DNA from 2 places in the Blautia fusiformis genome. Region 1 is predicted to be linked to the other one. Evidence: riboswitches for the same ligand, from Rfam matches in the RefSeq annotation. Region 1 holds a riboswitch; the other holds the start of a gene.
The links. A riboswitch is a leader RNA that binds a small molecule or an ion and turns the genes downstream of it on or off. The one in region 1 is predicted to bind ZMP and ZTP.
Positions count from the first base shown of each region.

Region 2: another riboswitch for ZMP and ZTP. It lies ahead of LKD46_RS04110 (formate--tetrahydrofolate ligase); the one in region 1 lies ahead of LKD46_RS12925 (IMP cyclohydrolase).

Region 1 is NZ_JAJEPT010000015.1:54,495-58,618, forward strand. It holds gene LKD46_RS12910 (lysozyme family protein) at 1-166, shown strand, start outside; tRNA gene LKD46_RS12915 (tRNA-Gly) at 333-405, shown strand; gene LKD46_RS12920 (phosphoribosylaminoimidazolecarboxamide formyltransferase) at 570-1,754, opposite strand; gene LKD46_RS12925 (IMP cyclohydrolase) at 1,793-2,506, opposite strand; ZMP/ZTP riboswitch at 2,593-2,674, opposite strand; gene LKD46_RS12930 (peptidoglycan recognition protein family protein) at 2,772-3,488, opposite strand; gene guaB (IMP dehydrogenase) at 3,601-4,124, opposite strand, start outside.
Region 2 is NZ_JAJEPT010000003.1:122,549-126,672, forward strand. It holds gene LKD46_RS04105 (sodium-dependent transporter) at 53-1,453, shown strand; ZMP/ZTP riboswitch at 1,694-1,775, shown strand; gene LKD46_RS04110 (formate--tetrahydrofolate ligase) at 1,849-3,534, shown strand; gene LKD46_RS04115 (methylated-DNA--[protein]-cysteine S-methyltransferase) at 4,084-4,124, shown strand, end outside.

The DNA of each region.
Region 1 (4,124 bases):
TGTGTGGACGGCCCAAAGTGCTCAGGCCTTTGCTCAGATGGCAAGCGGCGGCACACAACGTGATGAAGATGATCCCCTTCATGATCCTGCCGGTCCATGGGACTATGGTGACCAATACTATCCGGATCATGTTTTGCGCTATTACCACTTAGACAATAACTCATAAACCACCGAAATATTGTCATATACAAGTTCTATTTCAGACGTCTGGAATAAACTTTATATGTTGTGTATAATTTCAAAAAAATTCCAAAAAACATTTGACAGAATATAAAATCTATGCTAATATATGTCTTGTCGCTGAGGGAAACACTTGAAACGATAAGACATATGCGATAGTGGCGTAGTTGGTAACGCGCGACCTTGCCAAGGTCGAGACCGCGGGTTCGAGCCCCGTCTATCGCTCTTCAGAACTCTGAGTTTTTCAGAGTTCTTTTTTATTTTTAAAACTATCCTTTTTCGATCAAAAAGTCCCGGGTCTGATCTCTTTTTTCCAGAAATTCAGATTCGGGACTTTATATTTTTTATCTTTTATTTCAGCTGCATATCATGGCCAAGGCATGCATCTTTTAGTGGTGGAAAAGGCGGATTCCTGTAAATGCCATCACCATTCCATACTTATTACATGTATCGATAACTGCGTCATCACGTACAGATCCACCCGGCTCTGCAATATATTTTACACCGCTCTTATATGCGCGCTCGATATTATCACTGAATGGGAAGAATGCATCGGATCCCAGTGTCACGCCGGTAAGACCATCCAGCCATGCTCTCTTCTCTTCTTTTGTGAACACTTCCGGCTTCTCTGTGAATGTCTTTTCCCATGCACCATCTGCAAGGACATCCATATATTCCTCACCAATGTAAACATCAATGGCATTATCTCTCTCCGCACGTGTGATCGTGTCTTTAAACGGAAGCTCCAGTACTTTCGGACACTGACGGAGATACCAGTTATCTGCCTTCTGACCTGCAAGGCGTGTACAATGTACACGGGACTGCTGTCCTGCACCAACGCCGATAGCCTGTCCGTCCTTAACAAAGCATACAGAATTGGACTGTGTATATTTCAGGATGATCAGAGAAACCTTCATATCTCTCTTGGCTTCTTCCGTAAGCTCTTTATTCTCTGTTACAATATTGGAGATCAGCGCATCATCAATTGCCAGCTCCTGGCGGCCCTGCTCAAAGGTGACTCCAAATACCTGTTTGTGCTCCAAAGGTTCTGGAACATAGTTTTCATCGATCTGGATCACATTGTAATTGCCTTTTTTCTTCTGCTTCAGAATTTCAAGAGCCTCCTCTGTATATCCTGGTGCGATCACACCATCAGAAACCTCTCTCTTGATCAGCATTGCGGTATCTTTGTCGCAGACATCAGAAAGAGAAATAAAATCACCAAATGATGACATACGATCTGCACCTCTTGCTCTTGCATACGCACATGCAAGCGGGGAAAAATTCTTCCAGTCCATATCACCTACCCAGTAGATCTTTGCCAGTGTCTCATTCAGCGGAAGTCCGATGGAAGCACCTGCCGGAGATACATGCTTAAATGAAGTTGCTGCCGGAAGTCCGGTTGCTTTCTTAAGGTCACGTACCAGCTGCCAGCCATTAAAGGCATCCAGGAAGTTGATGTATCCTGGTCTTCCGGAGAGTACCTGGATCGGAAGCTCACTTCCATCTGCCATATAGATCTTTGATGGTTTCTGATTTGGGTTACATCCGTATTTTAACTGTAATTCTTTCATGAAAAAGCTCCTCCGTTCTCTGTGATATCCCTATTTTCTTATTTATTCTTGTTTACGATCCTGGATTCATATTTTCCTGTCTCAATGTCAATAAAACGAACAAAGAGAGAAACTTTATTATCCTGGTTCAGGCTCTTCCAGAGGAGATCCGTAAACTCATCAATATCGCTTGGGATCTCTACCAGCTTCGGCTCTCCCTCGAAACTTGGAAGTGGATTTCCATCGCATTTATAAGTATGGATAAAACGTCCCTGTCCTGCCGCCGCATTCTCATAGGCAAATGTATAACGAAGACAGGAATCCGGATTTCCGTTATTGCTCTTTAAAATAGACATCGCATAATTGAATTTACCGTCTTCAACATGAAGAACACCTGAAATACGAGGTGTATAGTTCGGCGCATCCGGCTCAAACTCTCTGCTGCGGAGAGACTGTTCAAAGGTGAGCTGTCTGTCCATTCCCTCATAGATCGTATCTGTCTGATCACCGTTTGTTACGATGGTCTTATTTCCAAGGACACGTACCGGTGCATAAATGATCAGGCTCGGGTCTGTAAGCTTGGACGGATCAAAAGCCTGTGTACGGATTCCTTCCCCATCCTCAACAAAAATACGGTTTCTGCTGTTCTCGCTTCTTCCCATAATAAAATATGCAGTAACTGCATGTTTCCCGTCAGCGGAACGTCCGATCACAATTCCTCTTCCCGGATAGGAATTTTCTTTCAGTTCTTTTTCAAGTGAAAATGTCGTCATTTTTCACAGTCCTCCTTGTCTAATGTAAGGCCCGGGGCTTATCCCAGGATATGAACGGTAACAAAAAACCGCCTGGACACCCCTTATCAGGCTGCCCAGGCGGTCGGCTTCTCACTTCACTGCACTCCCTGTAGGTAATCCTACTTTCCGCCAGTCATGCAGCTTCTGCTGTTATACTACAATACTTCTTCTTAATTTTCAAGCCCCTATTTTCAGAAATTATTTTTCCAGACTTCTTGTTGCTCACAAAATAAACAATAACACTTTATTTCCCCTGTAATGCATAATCTGTCTGGATCTGTGCTGCAATGTCTGATTTCATCTGGATCCATGCATCGGGATTTTCCACGTAATACTTCGGACAGTCTTTACCTGTGACATCATAATGACGGATCACCTGATCCGAAGTCAGTCCAAAGCGTGTACAAAGCCACGCTGTCAGCTTTACCGCCGAATCATAGGTTGCTGTATTAAACTGCCCTGTTTCATCCGGATGGCAGCATTCAATGGATATGGTATCTACATTTCTGGAATTTGTGGCATAGGATATTTCTGAAGTGGGAATACATTGTACCACTTCTCCCTCCAAACCTATCACAAAATGACTGCTGACTTTGTTGTCCTGCGTTGTCGCAAGATTTTCAAAATAATTCCGGTTGGATATGGCAGTAGATCCCGGATTGGCCGTATAATGAATGGCTATATAATTTACCTGTTCGATAGAAATCTGTGGTCTGGAATAGGAATTCGGTGTCAGAAGCTCCACATCAATAAAAGGTGCTCCTTCTGCCTGCCATTGTTCCGGTCCGCCATTTCCGCTGGCATTCCCGGATATTTCTTCCTGTCCGGACTGAGTTTCACTCTGTTCCATGCGCATCTCAAAAAATGCGTATCCTAACGCACACGCAGCAAAAGCAACGATCACAATGATACATATCAGCACAATCCTCTGCAGGATCTTGATCGGGTTCTTTTTTCTCAAAGACTTCTTTTTTCTTCTGGAAGACCCGGAGGAAGTTTTCTTTACGGAAACAGGCCGCCCGCTATGGGACGGCCTGGGTGACTTTTTACCGGTCTTACCTTTTTTTCCTTTATTATTCATCTACACTGTAGTTTGGAGCCTCTTTTGTGATATGGATGTCATGTGGATGTGACTCCTTGAGAGATGCAGCGGAGATCTTAATGAATCTGCCTGTTGTTTTCAGCTTCTCAATGTTCTCTGCTCCGCAGTAACCCATACCGGATCTTAAACCGCCAATTAACTGGAATACGGTATCCTCAACGTGTCCTTTGTATGCAACACGTCCTTCAACACCTTCTGGAACAAGCTTCTTGGCGTTCTCCTGGAAGTAACGATCCTTGCTGCCGTTCTCCATAGCTGCAATAGATCCCATTCCACGGTATACTTTATATTTTCTTCCCTGATAGAGCTCGAATGTTCCCGGGCTCTCATCGCATCCAGCAAACATGCTGCCCATCATGCAGACATTGGCGCCTGCCGCGATAGCCTTGGTGATGTCTCCGGAATACTTGATTCCACCATCTGCGATGATCGGGATTCCGTAGCTGTTGGCTACTTCATAGCAATCCATAACAGCAGTAACCTGCGGTACACCGA
Region 2 (4,124 bases), on a different contig from region 1:
GGCTGAAGGTTTCAGCCTATATCAAATATATACTTGAAGAGGGGAAATTGAAATGAAAGAAAAAGGAAGTAGCTTTTCCGGCTCAATAGGCTTTGTCCTGGCGGCAGCCGGAAGTGCAGTAGGAGTTGGAAATATCTGGAGATTTCCATATCTCTGTGCCAAAGATGGCGGAGGACTTTTCCTGCTGGTTTATCTGGTACTGGTACTGACTTTTGGATTTGTACTGTTGACAACGGATGTAGCACTTGGGAGAAAGACAAAGAAAAATGCATTGAGGGCTTTTGAATCTCTTGATCCAAAGTGGAAATTTTTAGGACATTTAACGTTTATGGTTCCGGCATTGATCATGACCTATTATTCTGTTATCGGTGGATGGATTGTAAAATATTTTTTTACTTATATTATTTCTGATGGGAAAGATGCGGCTTCAGATGTATACTTTACATCATTTATTACATCAGATATTGCACCCGTTGTATTTATGCTGATCTTTCTGGCACTGACTGCCTGGATCGTATTTCGTGGTGTGGAAAAGGGAATCGAAAAGTTTTCCAGGATCATTATGCCGGGGCTGATTCTTCTGATTGTGATCATTGCGATTTTTTCACTGACACTGTCCCATACTGATACGGATGGAACTGTCCGCACCGGTATGCAGGGGCTGGCTGTTTACCTCAAACCGGATTTTCATGGATTGACGGTAAAACGCTTCCTGGAGATCCTTCTGGATGCGATGAGCCAGTTATTCTTTTCCTTAAGTGTATCTATGGGAATCATGATCACATATGGTTCTTATGTGAAAAATGAAGTTAATTTAAATAAAGCAACAAATCAGATTGAGATCTTTGATACCGGCGTTGCGTTTCTTGCAGGAATGATGATCATACCGGCTGTTTTTGTATTTCTCGGAAAGGATGGAATGGCTTCCGGCCCAAGCCTGATATTTATCTCACTGCCAAAGGTTTTTGATGCCATGGGAGTATTTGGCCGTCCGGTGGCAATTGCATTTTTCCTGATGATGGGATTTGCGGCACTGACTTCCTGCGTGTCTGTCATGGAGACACTGGTTGCAAACTGCATGGAACTCTATCACAAACCCCGTAAGAAAATGTGTGGTGCTGTCGGAATCTATTCTCTTGTTACAGCAGTGCTGATCTGCCTTGGTTATAACAAACTGTATTTTGAACTTAAACTGCCAAATGGTTCCGTTGGACAGCTGCTGGATGTGATGGATTATATCAGCAACAGTTTTCTGATGCCGTTTATCTCACTTTTGACAAGTATTCTGATCGGCTGGGTGATCGGCCCTGACTGGATCATAGGAGAAGTGGAACGAAATGGGGAACACTTCAAACGGGCAGGGTTATATCGCTTTATGATCCGTTATGTAGTGCCGGTTGTAATGCTGATATTATTCCTGGTATCTACAGGATTTGCAGATTTGATTTCATAAGTGTGGTAATATGTTTATGGCGTCTGGACAGTCGCATTAACGGATGACCAGTACAAGATACGATTAAATAACAGAGGATTTGATGAAAAAAGATATGTACGAATGTTGGAGAGAAAACTAATACATAGAACGGAAATGATTCAGAAAATTAGACTTAGCTCACTTTAAAAGTGAAAAAATAATTTGATAATTTCTTGACAAGTACTAATAAATATGTTAGTATTCAATCATCAAATTAATAAAGTCTTCGGTGACTGACGGAGTTGTGGGATAACCACGAGGGAGCCGGAGATTCGATGAGTCGACCGTCTGGGCAGTATTTGAAAAACTTCAGATACTGCTCTTTTTTATGGGATAAAAGATGCAGACGGTTGCAGCGGAGAAAGGAGAACATTATGGGATTTAAAAGTGACATCGAGATTGCACAGGAGTGCACAATGGAGCCAATTACCAAGATTGCAGAGAAAGCAGGTATTGATGACAAATATCTGGAGCAGTATGGTAAATACAAAGCAAAGATCGACTATAATCTCCTGAAAGAAACAGACAAAAAAGACGGCAAACTGATTCTTGTGACAGCTATCAACCCGACACCGGCCGGGGAAGGAAAAACAACTACAACGGTAGGTCTTGCAGATGGAATGCAGAGACTTGGAAAAAATGTTATGGTAGCTCTTCGTGAGCCATCCCTGGGACCGGTATTCGGTGTCAAAGGTGGTGCGGCAGGCGGCGGCTATGCACAGGTAGTTCCGATGGAGGATATCAACCTTCATTTTACCGGTGATTTCCATGCAATCGGTGCGGCAAACAACCTTCTTGCAGCAATGATCGACAACCATATTTTCCAGGGAAATGAGCTGAACATCGACCCAAGAAAGATCACCTGGAGACGTTGCGTGGATATGAACGACCGTCAGCTTCGTAATGTAGTAGATGGACTTGGCGGAAGAACAAACGGTATGCCGCGTGAGGACGGATATGACATTACCGTAGCATCTGAGATCATGGCAGTTCTCTGTCTGGCAAGTGATATCAAAGATCTGAAAGAGAGACTTTCCAGAATCATCATCGGATACACTTATGGCAAGGTTGCTGAGCAGAAACCGGTAACAGCAGGAGATCTTCACGCAGAGGGTGCTATGACAGCACTTCTGAAGGATGCCCTGAAACCAAACCTTGTTCAGACACTGGAGCATGTTCCGGCAATCGTTCACGGCGGACCATTCGCAAACATCGCTCACGGATGTAACTCCGTAACAGCTACAAAGATGGCTATGAAGCTTGCTGATTATGCCATCACAGAGGCTGGATTCGGTGCTGATCTTGGAGCTGAGAAATTCCTGGATATCAAGTGCCGTATGGCAGGTCTTACACCAAGTGCCGTTGTTATCGTAGCAACCGTACGTGCTCTGAAATATAATGGCGGTGTTGCAAAAGCGGATCTTAACAATGAGAACCTCGAGGCTCTTGAAAAAGGTATCCCGAACCTTCTGAAGCATGTAAGCAATATCAAAAATGTATATAAGCTCCCATGTGTGGTAGCTATTAACGCATTCCCGACCGATACCAAGGCAGAGCTTGATTTTGTGGAAGCAAAATGCAAGGAGCTTGGCGTAAACGTAGCACTTTCAGAGGTATGGGCAAAAGGTGGCGAAGGCGGAATCAAGCTCGCTGAGGAAGTAATCCGTCTTGTTGAAGAGCCGAATGACTTCACATATGCTTATGAGCTGGAAGGCTCCATCGAGGACAAACTGAACCAGATCGTACAGAAGGTTTATGGTGGAAAGAAAGTGGTTCTTACAGCAAATGCCCAGAAGCAGGCGAAACAGCTGGAGGCACTTGGATTTGGCAACTGCCCGATCTGTGTAGCTAAGACCCAGTACAGCTTAACAGACGACCAGACAAAGCTTGGTGCTCCGACAGATTTCGAGGTAACAGTAAGAAATCTTAAGATTTCCGCAGGTGCAGGATTTATTGTTGCACTGACAGGTGAGATCATGACCATGCCAGGACTTCCGAAAGTACCGGCAGCAACCAAGATCGACGTAGACGAGAGCGGTAAGATCACAGGACTGTTCTGATATAAAGATTTTTTGAGGGGAATTCAGATAGAAAGCGGTAGAGCCTGCAAAAATAGAGGCTCTGCCGCTTTTTATATTGTTGTGGAGAGAGTATTGAAAAACTTTTAAAAGCAGGAAAAACACTGGGTTTGACGATCCCGTGATACGAATTTGATACGAAAATCCCCGGAAGTGGTCGAGACTTCCGGGGGTTCTTGTTCCGTTTATGTAAGGTGGTTTAATCCTTTAGGCTGTTACTGCCTGTCGTTTCTGTCCAGCCTAGCCACAGTTGCCATAACAGAAACAAAGAAAGTAATTATAGAACTTGTCATAGGACTTTACATCCTTTCAGCTGGAGGTTCGGCAGCAACAGCATTATAGCATGTTCAAAACAAAAATGGTATAATATTATAAATTGTCAAGAATATCAGCAATCTCCTGCTGCTTGTTGGGATAAAACTCACAATGTCGAGGAAATCGCAGAGGGGACGCGCATGTGACATTTGTGTTAATTAAGAGGAATGCTATAGAAAATATTGTAGAGATAAATGAATGTGGGGGGGGAAAAATATGGTATACACATGCAAATATAAATCGCTAATCGGAGATAT